DNA from 3 places in the Nocardioides sp. JQ2195 genome. Region 2 is predicted to be linked to each of the others. Evidence: predicted binding sites of a transcription regulator. Region 2 holds the regulator's gene; each other region holds the start of a gene.

Region 1 (7,197 bases), 600 kb from region 2:
CGTCCCGGGCCCGATCACTGGCGGTGATCGCCTTGGCCGCACGGTCGAGCTCGTCGCTGGCGAATCCCGTGGAGACCGGAGAGGTGCCTCGGAGCAGCGCCATCAGCTCGCCGGCGGGCACCCCCGACCACTCGGTCGCTCCGGCGAGGAAGTCCCCGGTCACGAAGGTCGAGGTGACGGTGTAGCGGTGGTGGAGGAGTACGGCGTCCTCCATGTGGTCACGACATCGCAGGACGTGGTCGGCGAGCTCGTCGTCGGAGAGCGCGCCGACCTCGACGGCCTGGATCGCGCGGTGCGCGGCGATGGCCGCGGGCTTGTCCACCGTGTCCCACGTCGTCATCTCCTGACGCCAGCGCTTCTCCGCGATCGCGCGCACGTTGGCCTTGATGCGGGCCCGGATCCCGGGATGGAGGCGGCACATCAGCCACAGGATCGGCCCCGGCGGCGGCCCCATCGCCCCTTTCGGAGCAGCGAACGCGGCGGGCTGGGTGAACATGAAGCCGTTCACCACGCCCGGCTCCAGGTGGTCGAGCAGCAGACCGTAGTTCGCGGTTCCCTCCGCGAAGCCCTTGGCGAAGGCGCGGCAGAACCCGGCCTGGATGAACCTCGACATCGGACGGGGGTAGTGGGTGGCTTCCAGCTCCCACGGTCCCTTGCCCGGAGGGTCCCACGTGATCTCGTCCATGTTCGCTCCTGCGGTCAACCTCACCATTGAACGTCCGAGCGCGCCGATCCGACAGGGAGGTGACCGGATCTACCTCAATTGGTGTAGGCCGTCGCTCGGGCGCGTTCCTCGAGCGCATCCGTTGCTGCCGTTCCCGTGCGCCGAAGCGCATCAGTCAGGCCGTTACCTCGAGGAGTCGTGGGTCCACCTGAGCACCCTCGCCCACCCCGGCCTCTGGGGGCCGGTGGGGTGGAGCCTCCTCAGCAGCCGCCGGCGTAGACGTAGCAGCGCAGCTTCGGCTCGGCCCTGACCATCGGCGCGCCGGTGAGGTTGACCAGGGGCAGCGGCGTGCTGGCCAGCCCGAGCAATGCCTGGAGCGGCTGCAGGTAGGTGTCCACGGAGGTCGGGTCGACGTACGGCATGTAGAGCTGGCCGCAGCTCGAGGTGCCGATCCGCGCGGGGTCCGCCGGGCCACGGTGCGTCAACGCATCCATGACCAAGGCATAGGTCGTCGGGTCGATCGTGCCGACGGTGAGGTGCTCGTAGACGTCGGTGGGACAGACGTCCTGGGTGGCCACGTTGGTGATGCGTCCGCGACCGGTCCGCAGCGCCGAGGAGGAGGTGGCGGCGCTGCCGTTGGGCGTCACGACTTCGTCGGTGTGCGTGTAGATCACCGTGTAGGAGATGCCCCTGAAGGTCTCGGCTCGCGAGTTCAGTGCCTTCATGAACCTGGAGTCCTTCTGCTGCTGCCACACCGCCGGCGTGCAGGTGGTGAGCCCCTTGATGCAGCCGGTGATCGCCGTCGTGCCGTGGTTGGAGGGGGCCATCCCGATCACGTCGTCGACCATGGCGCGGGTGTCGGGCCAGAAGCGCAGCGCCCAGCGCATGCTCATGCCGCCCTGGCTGTGACCGAGGACGGCGATCCGGCGACCGGTCCGACGGTGCATCGTCCGGATCGCGTGCACGAGGTGTTCACCGGCGACCTGGATGTCGCCGTACGTGTGGAACGGCATCGTCACCGCACACCAGTAGCGGTGCTGCGCTGTGAACGCGGGCTCGTAGCTCCAGGAGTAGTTCTGCTCCGGCGTCACGCTGGTCGCGGGGTTGAGCAGCACGGGCTGGCGCTTGGCGGCGGGGTTGCCGTGGCACTCGAGGGAGGCCCGCAGGTCGGCGGCCGGTACCCGAAGCCTCGGTCCGGCCTTGCCCAGATGGGCGTACGACGGGGTGGTGCTGGTGGCTGCCGTGGCACTCGTGCCCACGGTGAGCGCGCCGGACACAGCAAGCGCGAGGGTGAGCGAGAGCGAGAGCGCGAGGGCAGAGGCGGCAGCACGGCGGCGAAGGGTCACGTCAAGTTCAACGCCAGCACGCATCCTCCGGTTACGCGTGCATGGCGCGGTCAAGAGATCACGTTCCTGGGGGCCAGGTCCTGACAGCCAGCTCGGCGCGAGGCAGTTCCTCGAGGTCGTGTCAGGGACTGTTGGTCGGTGGCGACCCAGTTGATGGTCGTTGGAAGCACCCGTTGTCGGAGGTTGGTCGGTCTTCTGGTGTGACGTCGATGCTGCCGGTGTTGTCGCGGTAGTAGCGGCGGCCGGCGGGCGAGCACCAGAGGTAGGCGCCGGGTTCGATGATGGTGTAGGTCCAACCCTGGTGGGTCTTCATGCGGTGGTGGCGTCGGCACAGGGCTGCGACGTTGCATTCGCACGAAGCGCCTCCCTCGTGGAACGGGATGGTGTGGTCGTGGTCGCAGCGCTTCGCGGTGCGTGTGCAGAACGGGAACACACAGGTGTGGTCACGGGCATCGATGCGGTGCTTGAGCCGATCGGGGAGTTCGTATTGTTCGACGTTCTCGTGGTCGGCCAGGTCGATGACCGGGGTGACGGTGAGATGGGTGTCTTCACGACCCGCCCAGTCACGGATCTGCTGGACCAGGAGCGGGATACGGCCATTCTCGAACCGGCCGGTGATGGCGGTTCCGTCGATCGCGGCTTGTGAGAGGTGGACGACGAGCGTCATCTTCTTGCTCGGACGACGCCCCGGGGTCATCGTGTCGTTGATCAGGTCGAGGGCTGCAGCAGGGTCGGCGAGGATGCCGATGGCCATCGCGCGTCGCACGTCGTGGGACTCGGGAACGCCGAGGTCACCGAGGATCTTCGAGATCCGGTTGATGGCGTCGTTGAAGTCGAGCACATCCTTCATGTCGCCATCGATGCGCATGTGGGCGATGCCGGTGTGGGAGAAGTTCGTGTCGAGGTCGACTCGTCGCTTGTCGAGCTCTTCGAGTTGTTGTTGCTCGCGTTGTTCGGGGTAGAGGACCAACATGGCTTCGTCGATGAGGCGTTCGATGGTGATCAGCCCGACCTTGTGGGCGATGGGTGCGACGTGTTCATCGACGTGGGCGGCGACGTCGTCGGGATGGCCGATGGTCATCGCAGCGATCCGGCGAGCGCGCCAGGCGGTGATTTCTCCATTCGCCAGGCGTGCCCAGACCAGTGGCAGGCGATGACGCAGCTCCATCGACTCGTGGATCAGCCGGTCGCCGGCCTCGTGGGACAGTCCGATGGCCAACGCGAACTCTGCACCAGCGTCGTAGGCCATCTGGGGCAGGGTCTGCACCCGGAACTCGTCGACCTGGACGACCTCGAAGGCACCCGTGTCGTGAGGGCCGCTGACGGGGTGGGTGGCCGCCCATTCGGTGGCTCGGAGCAGGATCAGCCGTTCGGCGTCGTCGGAGACCTGACGCATCGCCCGGGCATCTTCGAGCACCTCGGCGACGGTCGAGGAGGCGGGTGCGAAGGTGCTGGACATGGTCAGATTTTACTTCGAACGGACGTTCGACGACAAGGGGTTCGGGTGATCTGTGGAGAAGTATTTCCGCAGGTCAGAGGCACTTTCGACCCGGTTTTCGTCCACAGGGTTGTGTCGTTGCAGGTCAGAGGCCGCAGGTTTGCCTGGGCTTTGGCTGGCTCGGCATCTCGAGCGCGCTGGCTCGCTCCGGAAGGATTCTCGATGGCCCTGCCGCCACCGCGCGTTGCCCCCTGAAACTCGGTTGAGATCGAGGTCGGCGACGCCAACGATGGGCGGGTGGAAGACGCCAATGACGACGTCGCCCCCGATGCCAGCCTGGTTGCGCGGTTGTTGCGTGAACAGTTCCCGGAGCTCGCGGGCAAGGACGTGCAGCCCAGCCGGGCCTCGGGCAGCAGCAACTGGGTCTTCCGCGTCGGGGACGAGCACGCCGTACGACTGCCCCGGTCGGACGCCTACGTCGACGACCTGCTGAAGGAAGCAGAGTTCCTCCCCCTTCTCGCGCCGCACCTCAGCACACCCGTGCCCGACGTTCGCTTCATGGCGGAACGGTCCTCACTGTTCCCGCGGCCGTGGACCGTCGTGTCCTGGGTCCCGGGCGAGACCCCGGAGCAGCTCGACCCGGCCGCGCAGGCGCGTGCAGCGCTGGGTCTGGGTCGGTTCGTGGGCCGCCTGCACGCGGCGGACACGTGGGAGTTGCCCGCCGGGGCGGCGCGGTGGGGATATCGGGCGGGCGAACCGGTGACGGACGTGATCGATGGTTGGGCCACCAGTGCAGCCCGCGAGCTGAAGGACCTCTTCGACCCACGCCGGGTGGCGGAGGCCTGGCGGCGGATCCGCGACGTCCCGCCTGCACCCGGACCTGCGTGCTGGGTGCACACGGATCTGTCGGCCGAGAACCTGCTGACCTCCGCCGAGGGGGAACTGGTCGGGGTGGTGGACTTCGGTGGCTTGGGCATCGGCGACCCCGCCGTCGACCTCCTCTATGCCTGGAGCCTGTTCGATGCGCCGGCTCGAGAGGTTCTCCGCACCGAGTCCGGTGCCGACGAGGCCACGTGGCTGCGAGCGCGAGCGTGGGCGTTCGTCGGGCCGGGCCTGCTGACGCTTGCGGACTATCGCGACTCCATGCCCGCTCGCACGGCTCGGCTCACCACGATGGTGGAGGCCGTGGCCGACGAGGTCGGCGTTGCCCTGCGCTAGGGATGGGCGCGAAGGAGATGGCCGGGCCGCGCGTCTTGACGAATGGCCACGCCCTGCAGCTCGGTGAGCGTCATCCGGTGGTCGAGCAGAACGTGGTCAAGGCGGATGTCGATGGCCATCAGACCGTGAACCTCTGGTCGTTCTGCAGACGCACACCTCGCCTGAAGACTCCCGCCAGCAGCAGTAGCAGGGCGCCGAAGACATCCGCGTGAGCTCCGGGCCGCCCGGTTCCATCGATCCCAGCTGCAGGCCACACCCTGATCGCCGGCCACGAGGAAGCTGTAGTCCCAAGCCTTGGGGCTGAGGAACAACCACAGGAACGGCTCCAGCAGCTCCCACAAGATCAGGGTGAGGCCCATGACTCGCAGTCGGCGTACGACCTGGTCGGTGAATGGTGCGTCATGGGAGACGGCACGCAGCAGCAACCAGAGCTGCGAGAGCAGGAAGGCAAGGACGAGCAGGCTGAGCACCGTCATTGTGTAGAGGGAGGCAATGAGGGGGTTCCAGCCCGGGGCGGCGTCGAGGAACAGGCGACCGTCTAGGTCGGCCGACACCGAGTGTCATGACGACGGAGGCCGCGAGCACGGACCAGCTGGCCAGCCTGAAGGCATGGGAGGTGCCGACCGTGGACTGGACTGGCACACGTGGCTCAAGGGGCAATGACCCCCATGCCATAGTCATCTGTCGTGACCACCGACCGACCCGCGCTGCCCGGAGAGATCAAGGTCCTGATCGCCGCGGCCTTCGTGATCGCGGTCGGCTTCGGACTGGTCTCGCCGGTGCTGCCGGCGTACGCACGGTCCTTCGACGTCGGTGTCGCCGCCGCCTCGGTCGTGGTCTCGGCCTTCGCGTTCTTCCGACTGCTGTTCGCCCCCGCCGGCGGCGCCCTCACCACCCGTCTGGGTGAACGCCCGGTCTATCTCACCGGGCTGTTGATCGTGGCGGCCTCGTCGCTGGCGACCGCGTTCGCCCAGTCCTACACGCAGCTGCTGATCTATCGGGGGCTCGGCGGCATCGGCTCGACCATGTTTACCGTCTCGGCGATGTCCCTGCTCGTGCGGATGGCGCCGCCGTCAGCCCGCGGGCGGGTCTCCTCCGCCTACGCCAGCTCGTTCCTGCTCGGCGGCATGCTCGGCCCGGTGCTCGGCGGTCTGCTCGCCGAGTTCGGCCTGCGCGTCCCCTTCATCGTGTACGCCGCCGCGCTGGTCGTGGCCGCGACCGTGGTCGGCGTACGGCTATCCGGGGCGTCCCTGCGCGACCGTGCGCAGGCCTCCACCGCGCCACCGATGCGGGTGCGTGAGGCGATGCACCATCCGGCATACCGCGCGGCGCTCGCGTCGGCCTTCGCCAACGGGTGGTGCAACTTCGGGGTCCGCGTCGCGGTCCTGCCCCAGCTCGCCGTCGCGTTGTACGACGCGCCCTGGGTGGCGGGCGTGGTGCTCGCCCTCGCCGCGGTCGGTACGGCGGTCACGCTGCAAGTGGCCGGCCGACTCGTCGACGGACTCGGCCGACGTCCGGTCGTGATCAGCGGGCTGGTCGTCACCGCGATCGGACTCGGCCTGATCGGGCAGAGCGGGTCATTGGCCGTGCTGTTGGTCCTGTCGGTGCTCTCCGGCGTGGGTTCGGGGCTGGTCAACCCGGGCCAGCAGGCCACGGTGGCCGACGTGATCGGCAACGACCGCAGTGGTGGCACGGTGCTGTCGACCTTCCAGATGTTCCAGGACGGCGGGGCGATCCTGGGTCCGGTGCTGATCGGCCTGATCGCTGACCGAGCCGGGTTCGACTGGGCGTTCGCGGCCACCGGTGCCCTGGCACTGGTGGCGGTGCTGCCGTGGTTGTTCTCCCCGGAGACCCACCAGCGTGACGAGTCGCCGGCCTGATCCGGTCAGTCGATCTTCTCCAGGGCGTCGCCCTTGTGCATCGCGACATGGTCGGTCTTGTCGCTCTTGATCTCGTACTGAGGGTCGTCCGGCGAGCAACGTCTCGTATGACCCTTGTATTCGGTGTCGCTGGTGTGCTTCTTCGTGATGACACCGGAGACGTTGCCGGCCTCGGAATTCCAGCGGACGTGGTCGCCGACGGCGAAGTCCTTGCTCATGAGGGTTCCTCTCATCGGGTTCGGGATTCCACCCTCCCTCAGGCTATGCCGGCGCCGCCACGTAGGCGGGGCTGTTCACCGCCCTACCGCACGCCCCACCGCCCGGACACGCGGGCCCGGCGTCCAACGTGGGCCAAGAGGGTATGGCAGGACGCGAGACGATCAGGCATCCTCCAACGTGTCGATCGGTCAGCGAAGCGCTTCAACACGTACGCCCTGGTGACAGGCTGCATCCGTGCGCGACTGGCGTCAGTCCGTCAACCCAAGAACCCCAAGGAGGGCCGGTATGCGGCGCTCCAGCGCGGCGAACACGAGGCGATCGTCGACCTTGTCGTAGTGATGGGCAATGAGGTTACGCATCCGCGCCAGGGCTACCCAATCGACCGAGCCGTGGGCGTCTTTGAAGTCGCTGGGCAGCTTCTCGGCCACCGTG
Region 2 (7,197 bases):
ACCGGCCAGCGCCTGGGCCCTCCTGCGACGCGGGCTGGCCCGCAACAAGGCTCGCCTGGTCGCCAGCTTCGGTCTGCTCAGCCTCTGGCAGGCCTGCGAGACCCTGGTGCCGGTGATGATCGGCCTGATCATCGATCGCGCGGTCGCCACCGGCGAGGTCCGCGAGATGGTCGTCTGGGGACTCGCCCTCTGCGCGCTCTTCGGCTTCCTCTCCTACGGCTACCGGTTCGGCGCACAGATCGGGTTCAGCGTCATGCAGCAGGAGATGCACCGGACCCGCGTCGAGATCGCGGCGCACGCGCTGCACCCGCGCGGAGCCAGGACGTCCCTGCGCCCCGGCGAGACACTCTCGCTGGCCACTGCCGACGCCGAGCTCGTCGGGCAGTTCATCCGCTCCATGGGCTTCACGGTCGCCGCGGTCATCTCGCTGGCCGGAGCGTCGTGGTACCTCCTCACCCTGGACCTGACGCTCGGCCTCGTGGTGCTCGTCGGCGTCCCGATGGTGCTCGCGCTGACCCAGGCGATCACCCCCGCGATCTCCCGGCACACCGAGCACCAGCAGTCCACGGTCGCCGAGGCGACCGGCGTCGCCACCGACCTGATCCGCGGCCTGCGCGTTCTCAAGGGAATCGGTGCCGAGTCGGTCGCCGGGTCCCGCTACCGAGCACTCAGCGGACGGGCCCGCGACGCATCCGTGCGGAGCACGTCGACGTACGGCGCGATGGCCGGCCTCACCCAGGGCCTCTCGGGACTGTTCCTCGCGGCCGTCGCTGTGGTCGCCGGGCACCGGGCACTCTCCGGTGACATCAGCATCGGCGAGCTGATCGCCGTGGTCGGCCTGACCCAGTTCCTGGCCGAGCCCCTCGGCATGCTCGGCGACATCTCCGCCCACACCGCACGGGCCCACGCCTCCGCCCGCCGGATCGTGGTGTTCCTGCACACCCCGCACCTGGTGCCGGTCGGCGACGCGCACCCGCACTCGGGGGCAGGACTGCGACTCACCTCCGTCACGGCTCCCGGCCTCAACCGGGTCAGCCTGGACTCTCGCCCCGGCGAGATCCTCGGCATCGCGGTCACCGACCCGGCGGCTGCCGCTTCACTGATGGCGCTCGTGAGCGGCTCGTCGTCCCCTGTCTCCGGCGACCTCACCCTGGGCGGCCTGCCGCTGGACGAGCTGTCCCTCGCCGCCCGCAACGAGCACCTGCTGGTCAGCCCGCACCACGTCGACCTCTTCGAGGGCACCCTGCGCAGCAACATCGACCCGACCTCCACGCTCGCCCCCGCGGAGCTGGACCGACTGCTCGACGCGTCGGCCTGCGCCGACGTGGTCTCGCTCGTCCCCGAAGGCCTCGACCAACCGGTCACCCCCGACGGCGCCACCTTCTCCGGAGGCCAGCGCCAACGCATCGCGCTGGCCCGCGCCCTCGCCACGGACGCGCCCCTGCTCGTGCTGCACGACCCCACCACCGCCGTCGATGCGGTCACCGAGCACCGCATCGCAGCAGGCATCCGCGAGCTGCGCAGCGACGCCGCGGGGCGGCGTACGACGTGGCTGGTCACCTCCTCCCCCGCCCTCCTCGCGCAGTGCGACCGGGTCTTGCTGATCACCGACGCCGGCGTCACCGGCGAGGGCACCCACCACGAGCTCGCCGCCGACCCGACGTACGCCGAGGTGGTGCTGCGATGAGCACGCGCCACCTCCTCCCCATCGCCACGCGCCAGGAGACGGCCGGGCTCGCCTGGCGCCTGGTCGCCCGTCACCGGTTGCCGCTGGTGGCATCGATCGTCTCGTTCGTGCTGGCCGGCCTCTGCGCCTTGGTGGCGCCGTGGATGCTCGGGCACATCGTCGACCTGGTCATCGAGGGCGCCCCGGCGCGCGAGCTCACCACGGCCGCCGTCGTCATCGGCGTCGCAGCCGTGGGAGGCGGGTTGTTCACCTGGGCCTCCGTCGCCTTCCTCGCCCGCGCCGGCGAGCCCGCTCTGGCCGAGCTGCGCGAGGACGTGCTCGACAAGGCACTCGCCCTGGACTCGGCCCGCGTCGAGGCAGCCGGCACCGGCGACCTGCTCTCCCGCGTCGGGGACGACGCCCGCACCGTCGCCAGCTCGCTCACCGAGATCGTGCCGACGCTGGTGAACTCGCTGGTGCTCGTGGCCTTCACCGCCGCCGGCCTCTTCGCGCTCGACTGGCGTCTGGGCCTGGCCGGCTTGGGGGCGCTGCCGTTCTACGTGATGGGACTGCGCTGGTACCTCCCGAAGTCGGGCCCCTACTACGCGCGCGAACGCGTGGCCCAGGGCGAGCGCGCCCAGGCCATGGTCAGCGGGCTGCAGGGTGCACCCACCGTGCGCGCCTTCGGGATGTCGGCCGACCAGGTGGCCACCATCGAGGACCGCTCCGACGAGGCCCGCACCATCTCCGTCACCGTGTTCAGGCTGCTCACCCGCTTCGGCGCACGCTCCAACCGCGCCGAGCTGATCGGGCTGCTGCTGGTGCTGACCACCGGTTTCCTGCTGGTGCGCGCCGACTCCACCACGGTGGGCGCGGTGACCGCCGCCGCGCTCTACTTCCACCGACTCTTCAACCCGATCAACGCGCTGCTCTACATCTTTGACTCGGTGCAGTCGACCGGCGCCTCGCTCTCCCGCCTGGCCGGCGTCTCGCTGCTGCCCCCTCCGCCTGCCCGGCCGGGTTCGCTGCCGGCCGCTCCGGGGCCACTGACACTCGCCGGCATCGACCACGCGTACGTCGAGGGGCGCCCGGTGCTCTCCTCGGTCGCGGTCACCATCGCACCGGGCGAGCGGGTCGCTCTCGTCGGTGCCACCGGGGCCGGCAAGACGACACTCGGCGCGATCGCGGCCGGCGTCCTGCCGCCGACGTCCGGACGTGTGGACCTGGCCGGCACCTCATTGGCGGAGCTGCCCAGCAGCGTCCTGCGCCAGCGGGTCTCGTTGATCAACCAGGACTTCTACGTCTTCGCCGGCACCGTGCGCGACGCGGTGACCCTGGTCGCCGCCGACGCCACCGACGACGCTGTCCGGGCGGCGCTCGAGACCGTCTCGGCCCTCGGGTGGGTCGAGGCGCTGCCCGACGGCCTCGACACCGTCATCGGTGGCGGCGCCCACCCGCTGACCCCGGCCCAGGCCCAGCACCTCGCCCTGGCCCGGATCGCGCTCGCCGACCCGTGGTTCGTCGTGCTCGACGAGGCCACCGCCGAGGCGGGCTCTGCCGGCGCCCGCGACCTCGAACGGGCCGCACTGGCCGTCACCGAGGGCCGCGGCGCCCTCGTGGTCGCGCACCGGCTGACCCAGTCGGAGTCGGCGGACCGGGTGCTGGTCATGCACGAGGGCCGCGTGGTCGAGGAGGGCAGCCACGACGAGCTGTTGCGCTCCGGCGGTCGGTACGCCGAGCTGTGGGCTGCCTGGTCGGGCAGCTGAGCCGAGTCGGTCGGCACCACGGCGCGCCTCACCGGGCTCCGTCGGGGACGTCCAGGGCTGCGGCCATGAGGGCACCGTGGCCGAGCGCCGGGCCCTGACGCCCCGGCCCAACAGCAACGCGTTCCGCACTGGCCGCCGTGGACCAATTGGTCCACCGCGGCCAGTCCGCGGGCGACCGCCCACCCGGAGCCCTTCGAGACGGACAGGCCGCTCATCACCGTGCGTCACAGGGCGGCGGCGAAGAGGACGGTGCCGACGCCGTCTGCGCCTCGCTGGGCAGCCGAAGGCTCCCCGCGGACAGCCGTGGGGATACGGCGCTCTCCCGGTCCCGTCCACCCGCCGCACGACACGTCGAATCTTTGTTCGAGGAAATCCTTGCCTTGTTCGAACACATGATCTAACTTCGTACATGTGTTCGATCGAAAGTCTGATCGATCCCGACAGCTCCACAGCTTCCCCGGAGGCCGTTGTCGGTGGTCACCGTTAGACATTCGCTCAGCACCGACCACCCACTTCCCCCGGAGGTCTCGATGAGCACCATGACCCTCAGCCCCGCCAGCCAGACCAGCACGATCCCGGTCGGCCAGCGCCAGGTCAGCACGATCCAGGTCGGCCAGCGCCAGACCAGCCAAGGCAAGGTCGGCCAGCGCCAGCTCCGCCTCACCCGGCGCGGCCGCGTGGTCATCTTCATCGCGGCACTGCTGGTGGTCATGGGCGCCGCCCTTCTCCTGGCCAACGCATCGACGGCCACCAACCACGCCGGCGTCGACCAGCCGACCCGGGCAGTCGTGGTCGAGTCCGGCGACACGTTGTGGAGCATCGCGGGCGACCTGGCCGGGGACGGCGAGGTGCGTGACATGGTGCACGAGATCAAGCAGCTCAACGCGCTCGACTCCTCGATGCTGATGACCGGCCAGACCATCTTCGTGCCGATCAGCTGACACAGATTTCCGCAGGTCGCCTCGACCCCGGCCTGCGGATGGGGAAGACGAAGGGCGGGGCGCCGACAACCGGCCACCCCGCCCTTCGCACGCCCGAACCCAGCTCGCACCTGAACCCGCGACACGTTCGAACAGGTGTTTGAACCCGAGGGCGATTGAGGCTACGTTGGAAATCCACCCGGACAGGACTGCGGAAGGCACGCCGATGGCACGAAACGACAAGGTCGCCGAACTCCCCGACGGGCCTCCCGACGCGACGGGCCTGACCCCGCGCCAGCAGCGCATCCTGAACAGCATCAGCGACTCCCTCGAGCGCAAGGGCTACCCGCCGAGCATGCGCGAGATCGGCGAGACGGTCGGCCTGACCAGCTCCTCCTCGGTCTCCCACCAGCTCAAGGTCCTCGAGGCCAAGGGCTTCATCAAGCGCGACCCCAACCGTCCCCGCGCGATCCAGGTGTTCCTGCCCGAGACGATGGCCCCGGGCCGCGCCGTCGGGTCGGCCGGTGAGTCCGTCATCGACGAGACCGGCATCGGCGACGCGATGCCGTCCGCCACCTACGTCCCCGTCGTTGGCCGGATCGCGGCCGGCGGCCCGATCCTGGCCGAGGAGCGTGTCGAGGAGATCTTCCCGCTGCCGAAGACGCTCGTCGGTGAGGGCACCCTGTTCCTGCTCGAGGTCTCCGGTGACTCGATGATCGACGCCGCCATCTGCAACGGCGACTACGTCGTGGTCCGTCAGGAGCAGACCGCCCGCAACGGCGAGATCGTGGCCGCGTTGATCGACGGCGAAGCCACCGTGAAGACCCTGCAGCGGCGCGACGGCGAAGTCTGGCTGATGCCCCACAACGATGCCTACGAGCCGATCGACGGCAGCAACGCCAGCATCCTCGGCATCGTCACCGCGGTCCTGCGGCGGGTGTGAGCCCCGCGCGGGGCGTGAGTCGTCAACTGCGTCGAGGCGGCAAGGGCGTGACAGAATCCGCTCATGCTTCGCACCTCCACCCTTGCTGTCCTCACGCTCGTGGCCGCCGGGCTGTCCACCAGCCCGGCCCACGCTGACCGGACCAGTGCTGACCGCGGCGGTGCCGACCGCTCCGACGACGTGGTCTCGGCCGCGGGCCAACACCTCGACGGCCAGGTCGTGGACCGGGTGGCCGACACGGTGGACCAGACGATCCCGGAGCTGACCGAGCTCCTCGAGTCCGACTCCACGGCCCGCGTGCGCAACGGCCGACTGTTGCACCAGGACACCTTCGAGCAGGCCGAGTCCACGGTGTCCGAGCACGTCGCGCGGGCCTCGGCACCCCTGTCCCAGACGTTCGAGCTGCACAGCCGTCCCGGCGGCAAACGCACCATCTATCTCGACTTCAACGGCGAGCGGGTCTGCGACAGTGGCTGGACCGGTCCCGGCGACTGCATCAAGGCCCCCGCCTTCGACACCGACGGGCGCTCCGGGTTCAGCTCCGGTGAGCTGCGTGCCATCCAGTCCGCGTGGAAGCGCGCGGCCGAGGACTACGCGCCGTTCGCCGTCGACGTCACCACGGAGCGTCCCTCCGCCGGGGACATCACCCGCTCCGGCAGCGGCGACAAGCGGTTCGGCGTACGTGCCGTGATCACCAGCTCCAACTCGGTGCGCAAACGGGTCTGCGGTGGCCCCGGCTGTGGTGGCGTGGCGTTCGTCGACATCTTCGATCGGTCCCGGGCCAACCGCTTGCGCGACTTCTGGGTGTTCCCCCGGGAGGTCAACAACCAGCCCCGCCGGATCGCCGACGTCGTCTCCCACGAAGCCGGCCACACTCTCGGCCTCTCCCACGACGGCACGCGCAGGAGTCCCTACGCGAGCGGCCACGGCATCTGGGCGCCGTTGATGGGCTCGTCGAACCGCCAGCTCACCCAGTGGAGCCGCGGAGAGTACGCTCACGCCGACAACCGCGAGAACGACCTCTCCGTCATTGCCTCCAACGGTGCTCCGCGGGTCCGCGACGACCACGGCGGTCGCTCCGGGAGCGCCACCAGGCTGCGTGCTGGGCAGGCCGCGCGGGGTGTGATCAGCAGGGGCAGCGACACCGACGTCTTCCGGATCAGGACCACCTGCCGGGCCAAGCTCACGGTGCGCGCCCGCAATGCCGGGGAGAGTCCCAACCTCGACATCCGCCTGACCCTGACCAACAGGGCCGGCCGGGTGCTCGCGCGGCGCAACCCGCTGTCGTCCGCCTCCGGCGAGGCGCGCGGTCTCGACGCGACGTACGCCGGCAAGCGCCGGGCCGGGGTCTACTTCGTCCGGATCGACGGCGTCGGAGCCCGCGACCCGAGGACGACGGGCTACAGCGACTACGCCAGCCTCGGCAGCTACCGGGTGACGCTCGACTCCCGCTGCGGCGGCTGAGCCGGGCGCGCCACCGGGTCGCGAGCTGGCCCGCGGCGCGTCCCGGTCAGCCGGCCGCGAGCCGCTTGAGCGCGTTGCGCGCCACCTGGGGGTCGGCGGTCGTCCACATCGGGGGCAGGCTGGCCTTGAGGAAGTTGCCGTAGCGAGCCGTCACCAGGCGGGGGTCGAGCACCGCGACCACGCCTCGGTCAGCGGTGGTCCGGATCAGTCGGCCGGTGCCCTGGGCCAGCAGCAACGCGGCGTGGGTGGCCGCGACCTGCATGAACCCGTTGCCGCCTGAACGGTCGGCTGCCTTCTGGCGCGCCGACATCAGCGGGTCGTCGGGACGCGGGAACGGGATTCGGTCGATCAGCACCAGCTGGCAGGTCTCCCCCGGCACGTCGAGGCCCTGCCAGAGACTGAGCGTGCCGAACAGGCAGGTGTGCGGATCGGCGACGA
Region 3 (7,197 bases), 2.0 Mb from region 2:
GCGTTGGTCGACCTGCAGGACGAGATCGACGACTCCGATCCGCCGCTGAGCTGGGCCAGCCAGGCAGGGGACAACGCGCGCACGTCGCACGAGAAGCTGCGGCTCCGGCTCAACGACATGGTGGCCGAGGTCTCCGACATCTCCGTCTCCCTCGTCGAGTCCGAGCGGCTGATGAAGGCAGCCAGGACCAAGCTGACCGACGCGCTCGCCCTCGCCCGGACCAAGGGCTACACCGTGGACCACGCCACCGGCTCGGTCACCGATCCCGCCACGTACGTGCACGAGGTCGACGTGTCGCACGCGCAGCGCTCGTTGCAGGTGATCGCCGATGACATCGGCTCGGCGCTCACCGATGCCGACGACGCCGACGCCGCCTTGGCCAAGGCGCTCGACGCCGCGGCCAAGGGCAAGGTGGACGGTGGTGACGAGACGCTCTCCGAGGCGGCGATCCAGCTGCCGCCGTCGATGGACGACCTCACCCAGGAGGAGCTCGTCGAGCTTCTCGGCGGAGACATCGCGATCAGCACGATCAGCGCGTTCCTCGACGCCGAGCTCGAGTTCGCCACGTGGGAGCTCGAGGGGAAGGCCGAGGCCCAGTACGTCGTGATGGCGGACGGGACCGTCAGGATGTCCCTCTCCCTGGAGGCCGGTCTCGGGCGCGAGATCGAGGTGGCCGGCACGGAGGCCGACGTCTCGGCCGGGGGCACGACCTCCTTGGAGCTGTCGTTCGACTCGCCGGAGGAGGCCAAGAAGTTCCTCGACGGCCTCGACGACGCGACCCTGGAGTTCGACGGCCTCGGCGACTTCATGAGTCCCGGCGCGACGGTGGTGTCGAACGTCGCGGACTACGTGATGAAGCAGGACATCACCAGCTTCAAGGTCGGCGTCTACGGCCAGGGTGAGGTCGAGACGGACTCGCCCCTCGGACAGGCCACGATGTCCGGACGGCTGGATGCCTACTACGACGTGGTCAAGGAGGAGATGGGCATCAAGGTGACCGGAAAGCTGGATGTTGACAACGTGGCCGGTCACCAGGACGTCAGCGGGGCTGTCGAGCTCTCCGGAGAGCTCACCGCGAAGAAGAACGGCGACTTCAACGACTTCACGCTCTCGGGGAAGATCGAGGCCAGTGCCCTCAACCAGAAGCTCGGCCTCGACCTGCCTCCCGGCACCAGCACCGGCCAGGGGTTGGACGTCGAGCTGAAGGTCACCGCCGACAACCCTGCGGCGGAGGCCATCAAGTCGGCCGTGGCCCGCGGCGACATGGACGAAGCCACCGAGCTGGCCATGGAGAACGGCAGGGTCGTCATCCGCCAGACCACCATCGAGTCGTTGGCCAGCGAGGAGATCGAGTTCGATGCCGGGGTCGGCGGGGCGGAGATCGAGTACGGCGCATCCGTCGAGACGGCCAACGTGGTCTTCGTGCGCCCGGAAGGGTCGCACGACCTGGTCCAGCTGGACCTCTCGCAGCTGCCTGCAGGAAAGTGATCCGACGTGTTGACACCCCTCACCTCTGCGCACCTTGGCCCGATGACCCTGCCCGTCCCGGCCGTTGCGCCCAGCCACTTCAGTGGCAGGCACGGCGAGATGTGGCAGTGGCTCGGCGACGGTCGGGAGCTGATCAGCCTCTCCCTGGCCGTGCGCGAGACCAGGCTGGGCACCCCGCAAGGCGTGGCCGACCACCTCAGCTGGGAGATCGACCGGATCCGCAAGCAGCTCGATGCAGGCGCTGACTCCCGGGTGCATGCCGGAGTCGACGTACGCGTCCGCGGCGCCGTGGGATCCGCAGCCGCGGACGTCGACGGCACGCAGCGCTCCTTGGAGGTGCGCAACCGGCTGGTCGTGACCACCGACGGCGCCCACATGCACCTGGTGCAGGTGATGGTGCGCGACCACGAGGCCGGCAGGGAGCTCGCCTCGGAGATCTCGTCAGGACTCGTCGTCGAGCCGTGGAACCTGCCCGGATGAAGGCCGCGATCGGGTGCTTGGCGGTGGTCGGGCTGGGCTTCGTCCTCCTGCTCGGCCTGGCCTTCTTCCTCATCGCCGACACCGAGGACCAGGGCGACCTGACGAAAGAGGTCGAGGTCACCGTCACCAAGTCCGAGAAGTGGCGCAAGAACAGCAGCGGCCACAACGTCGACTACACCTATCGCTTCCGTGGCCAGCGTTTCGTCAACGAGACGTGGATCTCCAACGTGGGCTGGATGCCCGGTGAACCGCTGAGTGCCTGCATCAGTCCCGACGAACCGGAGCGGCACGCGCTGCGGACGAACGGCACCGAGGTCTGCGGCGACGACTTCATCGACTTCACCGTGGAGACGGCCGAGCCGGCTCCGTGAGCCTGGCCCGTGCGCCTGGCCCTGCGAGCCTGCCCCGTGGCGCATCTTCCCGAATCACGTCTCCGATCATCTTCCGGTCAGGTTTCTCCGGTCAGGATTCTCCGGACAGGTTTCTCCGGACAGGGGTTGAGTCCTGTCCGTGTGCCGGTGTACCTTTGAGGTGTTCGAACAAATGTTCGATCGCTCCCCGGTGGGGGCGACCTCGACCCCCGCCTCCACCGGGCTCACGCCAGCAGCACGGGCCGCAGCAGCACAGCCGCGGCACAGACCGGCGTGAGGTCGCAGCACCGGGGTCGGAGGGGTCGAGAAGAGACAGGGGTCGAAACCGTCTGAAGCTCTGGGGAAGGAGCGGAAATGCGTCGGTACGACGATCCCGTGGAAGTGCGCAGGGGAATGGTGGGACAGCCCGGCCGTCAGGTCGAGGCGCCCGAGCAGTTCCTCTGGCGCGGCAAGCTGTGGAAGGTGCGCGAGGTCGTCGCGCACTGGGTCGAGACCGGGCCGTGGTGGCAGTCCGCCGACGCCCGTGCCTTGGTCGGGACCGACGGGGAAGAGGTGCCCCGCCGATCGGCGGGCAGGTCGCCCGGCAGGTCGCCCGGCAGGGGACTGTCGGTGGCCAGTGCTGGACTGCTCTCAGAACGGGAGATGTGGCGGGTCGAGGCCGGCTGCGGAATGAGCGGGGGCCTGGGCACCACGGGGGTCTTCGACCTCTCCTTCTCCTGGACTGACGGCAACTGGCAGCTCCTCGGCTGCGCGGACTGAAGGGCGGACGACCCATGACCACGATGAACCCCTACTGCCTCCCGGCAACGACCCACTCCTACCTCGAGCGGGCCGCCGAGTCCCTGCGTGAGGCCATCACCGCGACCGAGGTTCCTGCTCGTTATGCCTGCGCCCATGTCGCAGCACTGCGGGCTGCTGCTGCCCTGATCGCGGCCAGGGCCGTGCCCGTGGCGGCGACCAGCCGACGACGTGCCCAGAAGAATGCCTGGGTGCTGCTCGCCGAGGTGGCCCCCGAGCTCGCCGAGTGGGCGACGTTCTTCGCCTCCGGCGCTGCCAAGCGAGCTGCCGCCGAGGCCGGCTCGACCCGAGCCGTCACCGAGCGCGAGGCCGACGACCTGGTCCGTGAGTCCGATCGGTTCCTGGCCGTCATCGAGCAGTCGCTCGGCCTGTCTCCCCACGTGTCCCACGACGGTCAACTGGCACTGCGGGCCGGAGGCGCACGCTGGGTGGAGGGCGCCGGCGTCCTCGACGAGCAAGCCGGGAGAAGTGCCTGACCCGTTCGTCCATCTCCACGTGGCCTCGGGCTACTCGCTCCAGCACGGCGCAAGCCATCCCCACGTGCTGGTCGAGCGCGCCCTCGAGCAGGAGATGGACACGCTTGCGCTGACCGATCGCAACGGCACCTACGGTGCGGTGCGGTTCGTCAAGGCCTGCCAGCAGGCCGGGATCCGACCGGTGCTGGGGGTGGACCTGGCGTATGCGGGGTCTCCGTGGCGTGGTGTCGAGACGGCTCGTTCCTCGCCTCCTCAACCACCGTCGGGGGCAGGGCGCCCCCGCACGCCGGTGCGCGGCGGTGCATTTCGCGAGCAGGGGCTCCCGCGGGCGGTGTTCCTGGCCTCGGGCAAGGCCGGATGGGCGGCGATCTGCCGACTCGTCTCGGCCACCCACCTGGCCGGCGAGCGAGGTCGGCCGGTGACCACGCCCGAGCTGATCGCCGAGCACCTCGGAGACGACGTGCTCGTGCTGCTCGGGCCGACCTCGACGCTGGGCGACGCCGCCACGGCGCGTCGCGACGACCATGCCCGCGCGGTCCTCGACCGCTGGCGCGAGATCGTGCCGCCCGGCAACCTGGTGGTCGAGGTGACCTCCCACCGGCTCCCGGGCCACGGCCCGGGGTCATCACCCCACGCCGCCCGGATGGTCGGGGTGGCTCGCAGCGCCGGCCTCCCGGTGGTGCTGTCCAATGCCGTCCGGTACGCCGATCGGCTCGACGCCCCGACCATCGACGTGCTCGACGCAGCCCGCACCCTGGTCCCGCTGGGCTCGGCCGGGTTGTCCCGTGTCGGGCCGGGCGGCTTCCGGGGCAACGCCGAGGGCTTCCTCAAGTCCGGCAAGCAGATGCACGACGTGGCCGAGGAGATCTGCCGCCATGCCGGGCTCGGGAACGACACCGCCCACGCCGGCCAGGAGCTGCTGGCCCAGACCCGGAAGATCGCGGATCGATGTGTGATCGACCCGAAGGCTGACCTGGGCCTGGGGGAGATCCACTTCCCGGAGTTCGAGTTCGCGCGAGGCACGAGCTCGCTCGCTCCTCGCGATCACGAACGAAGGTTGAGGAGCGTCGGTCCGAACCGACGCGGTAGCGGCGGGACGGACGACGCGTCTCGGAACCAGGCCGCCGATGCGGCGCTGCGCCAGCGGTGCGAGGGGGCGATCGGGTGGCGCTACGGAAACGCTCCTCGACAACGCATCTGGAAGCGGCTCGACGACGAGCTGGAGGTGATCCGCGAGCTCGGCTACGCGTCGTACTTCCTCACCGTGGGCGACGTGGTCGACCTGATCCGGGAGATGAAGGTCCGGGTGGCCGCGCGAGGTTCGGGCGCCGGCAGCCTGGTCAACTACCTGCTCGGCGTCTCCGGCGTCGACCCGATCCGACACGGCCTGCTGATGGAGCGGTTCCTCTCACCGCTGCGCCAGGACCTGCCCGACATCGACGTCGACGTGGAGTCCGCGCGACGGCTCGAGGTCTACGACGCCATCCTCGACACCTATGGCGGGGAGCGGTGCGTGGCGGTCTCGATGATGGAGACCTATCGGGTGCGCCACGCGGTGCGCGACGTCGGGGCCGCCCTCGGCATGCCGCCCGGCGAGACCGATGCGATCGCCAAGGCCTTCCCCCACATCCGCGCAAGGGACGCCCGGATGGCGCTGCGCGACCTGCCCGAGCTCCGCGCCAGTGGCCTGGGCGAGCAGAGGCTCGACATGTTCTTCGGCCTGGTCGAGCGGCTCGACGGGCTGCCCCGACACATCGCCATGCACCCCTGCGGCGTGCTGCTCTCCGACACGACCCTGCTCGACCGTACCCCGGTGGAGGCCAGCTGGGCCGGCTACCCGATGAGCCAGTTCGACAAGGACGACGTCGAAGACCTCGGCCTGCTCAAGCTCGACGTGCTCGGCATCCGCATGCAGTCGGCGATGGCCCACGCACTCACCGAGATCAAGCGGGTCGACGACGTCGACATCGACCTCGACAGCGAGGCCGAGGTGCCCTTCGACGACGCCACCACCTTCGAGATGATCAGTGACTCCAAGACGCTGGGGGTCTTCCAGATCGAGTCGCCCGGCCAACGGGAGCTGGTCGGCAAGTCCGGCATCGACAGCTTCTCCGACATCATCACCGACATCTCGCTGTTCCGGCCCGGGCCGGTCAAGAGCGACATGATCACGCCGTACCTCAATGCCAAGCAGGGCTGGAAGATGCCCTCCTACCTGCACGACGACCTCAAGCCGATCCTCGGGCAGACCCACGGCGTCGTGGTCTTCCACGAGCAGGTCATCGAGATCATCGCCCAGTTCGCCGGGGTGACCTACGCCGAGGCCGACGAGAAGCGGCGGGCGCTGGGCGACACCGAGGGCATGGCCGACACGAAGACCTGGTTCTTCCCGCGGTGCTTGGGGCTGGGCTACAGCACGCGGGTCGCCGAACAGATCTGGAAGATCCTCGAGGCCTTCGCCTCGTTCGGGTTCTGCAAGGCCCACGCCGCCGCGTTCGCGCTGCCGACCTACCAGTCCGCCTGGCTCAAGGCGCACTGGCCGGCGCACTTCCTCTCCGGTGTGCTCACCCACGACCCCGGCATGTACCCCAAGCGGCTGATCCTCGACGACGCCCGCCAGTTCGGCATCACCGTGCTCGGGCTCGACGTGAACCACAGCGAGAAGGCATTCACCGTCGAACGCGTCGATGATGGCTACGGCATCCGCCTCGCGCTCTCCGAGGTCAAGGGCATCAACGAGGGTGAGGTCGAGCGCATCGTCAGCGCGCGTCCGTTCCATTCCCTGAGCGACCTCTGGCACCGCGCCCATGTCTCCCGGCCGGTGTGCGAGCGCCTGGTGCTGACCGGTGCCTTCGACTCCGTCTATCGGATCGGGTCCCCCCACGACGTACGCCGTCGGGGTTCGGTGACTCGGCGCGACCTGCTGCTGCAGGTCGCCGAGCTCGATCGGCTGGCCCGGTCGGTGGCGCGCTCGTCGACGCGGGGACGTGGCCTGGCCTCCAAGGGACTGGCCCCGTCCGCGAGGACCCCAGCCCAGGAACGCGCCGAGCAGGCGGCCGAGCGCAGCAGCAGCGATCCGCTGGTGCGGGAGGAGTCGCCGGTCGCGGAGCGTCATGCACTCGCCTCGGCCGGGGTGTGGGCCAAGGCCGCCGCCCAGTCCCGGGCGACCAGGGCGCCGCGTCCGGTCACCAGCGTCCAGCTCACCCTCGACCTCGGTGACGAGCCGGGTGACGGGGAGGCCAGTGGGTTGCCCGAGATGGACGTGCACGAGCGGATGCGGGCCGAGCTGGAGATCCTCGGGCTCGACGTCACTGCCCACGTGGTCGACAACTACGCCGACTTCCTCGACGACCTCGGCGTGGTGCGCAGCAAGGACCTCCTCACCCAACGCAGTCGCTCCGAGCTGCTGGTCGCCGGGGTCAAGGTGGCCACCCAGACGCCGCCGATCCGTTCCGGCCGTCGGGTCATCTTCCTGACCCTCGACGACTCCACCGGGCCGGTCGACGCCACCTTCTTCGAAGACGCCCAGGGGCCCTACGCGGCCACCGTCTTCCACTCCTGGTTGCTGGTGGTGCGTGGGGAGC

Evidence for each region. Region 2 encodes LexA, which represses DNA repair genes until DNA is damaged. Its sites were predicted from a motif close to TCGAACANNTGTTCGA; they were not measured.
Region 1: ncot_RS19150 (HNH endonuclease signature motif containing protein) is a predicted target of LexA. The motif match lies at 3,484-3,499, and genes of this name have one in related genera.
Region 3: ncot_RS06840 (DUF6504 family protein) is a predicted target of LexA. The motif match lies at 2,504-2,519, and genes of this name have one in related genera.

The regions. Positions count from the first base shown of each region.
Region 1 covers NZ_CP050902.1:4,019,540-4,026,736, forward strand. The annotation lists gene ncot_RS19140 (PEP-utilizing enzyme) at 1-685, opposite strand, end outside; gene ncot_RS19145 (lipase) at 925-2,010, opposite strand; gene ncot_RS19150 (HNH endonuclease signature motif containing protein) at 2,132-3,469, opposite strand; gene ncot_RS19155 (aminoglycoside phosphotransferase family protein) at 3,746-4,666, shown strand; gene ncot_RS19160 (DUF2975 domain-containing protein) at 4,663-5,220, opposite strand; gene ncot_RS19165 (MFS transporter) at 5,353-6,546, shown strand; gene ncot_RS19170 (DUF2945 domain-containing protein) at 6,552-6,764, opposite strand; gene ncot_RS19545 (helix-turn-helix domain-containing protein) at 7,014-7,197, opposite strand, start outside.
Region 2 covers NZ_CP050902.1:3,421,771-3,428,967, forward strand. The annotation lists gene ncot_RS16245 (ABC transporter ATP-binding protein) at 1-1,687, shown strand, start outside; gene ncot_RS16250 (ABC transporter ATP-binding protein) at 1,684-3,432, shown strand; gene ncot_RS16255 (LysM peptidoglycan-binding domain-containing protein) at 3,963-4,373, shown strand; gene lexA (transcriptional repressor LexA) at 4,579-5,295, shown strand; gene ncot_RS16265 (hypothetical protein) at 5,359-6,759, shown strand; gene ncot_RS16270 (ATP-dependent DNA helicase) at 6,806-7,197, opposite strand, start outside.
Region 3 covers NZ_CP050902.1:1,417,329-1,424,525, forward strand. The annotation lists gene ncot_RS06825 (hypothetical protein) at 1-1,488, shown strand, start outside; gene ncot_RS06830 (hypothetical protein) at 1,531-1,968, shown strand; gene ncot_RS06835 (hypothetical protein) at 1,965-2,339, shown strand; gene ncot_RS06840 (DUF6504 family protein) at 2,694-3,098, shown strand; gene ncot_RS06845 (SAV_6107 family HEPN domain-containing protein) at 3,113-3,613, shown strand; gene ncot_RS06850 (DNA polymerase III subunit alpha) at 3,606-7,197, shown strand, end outside.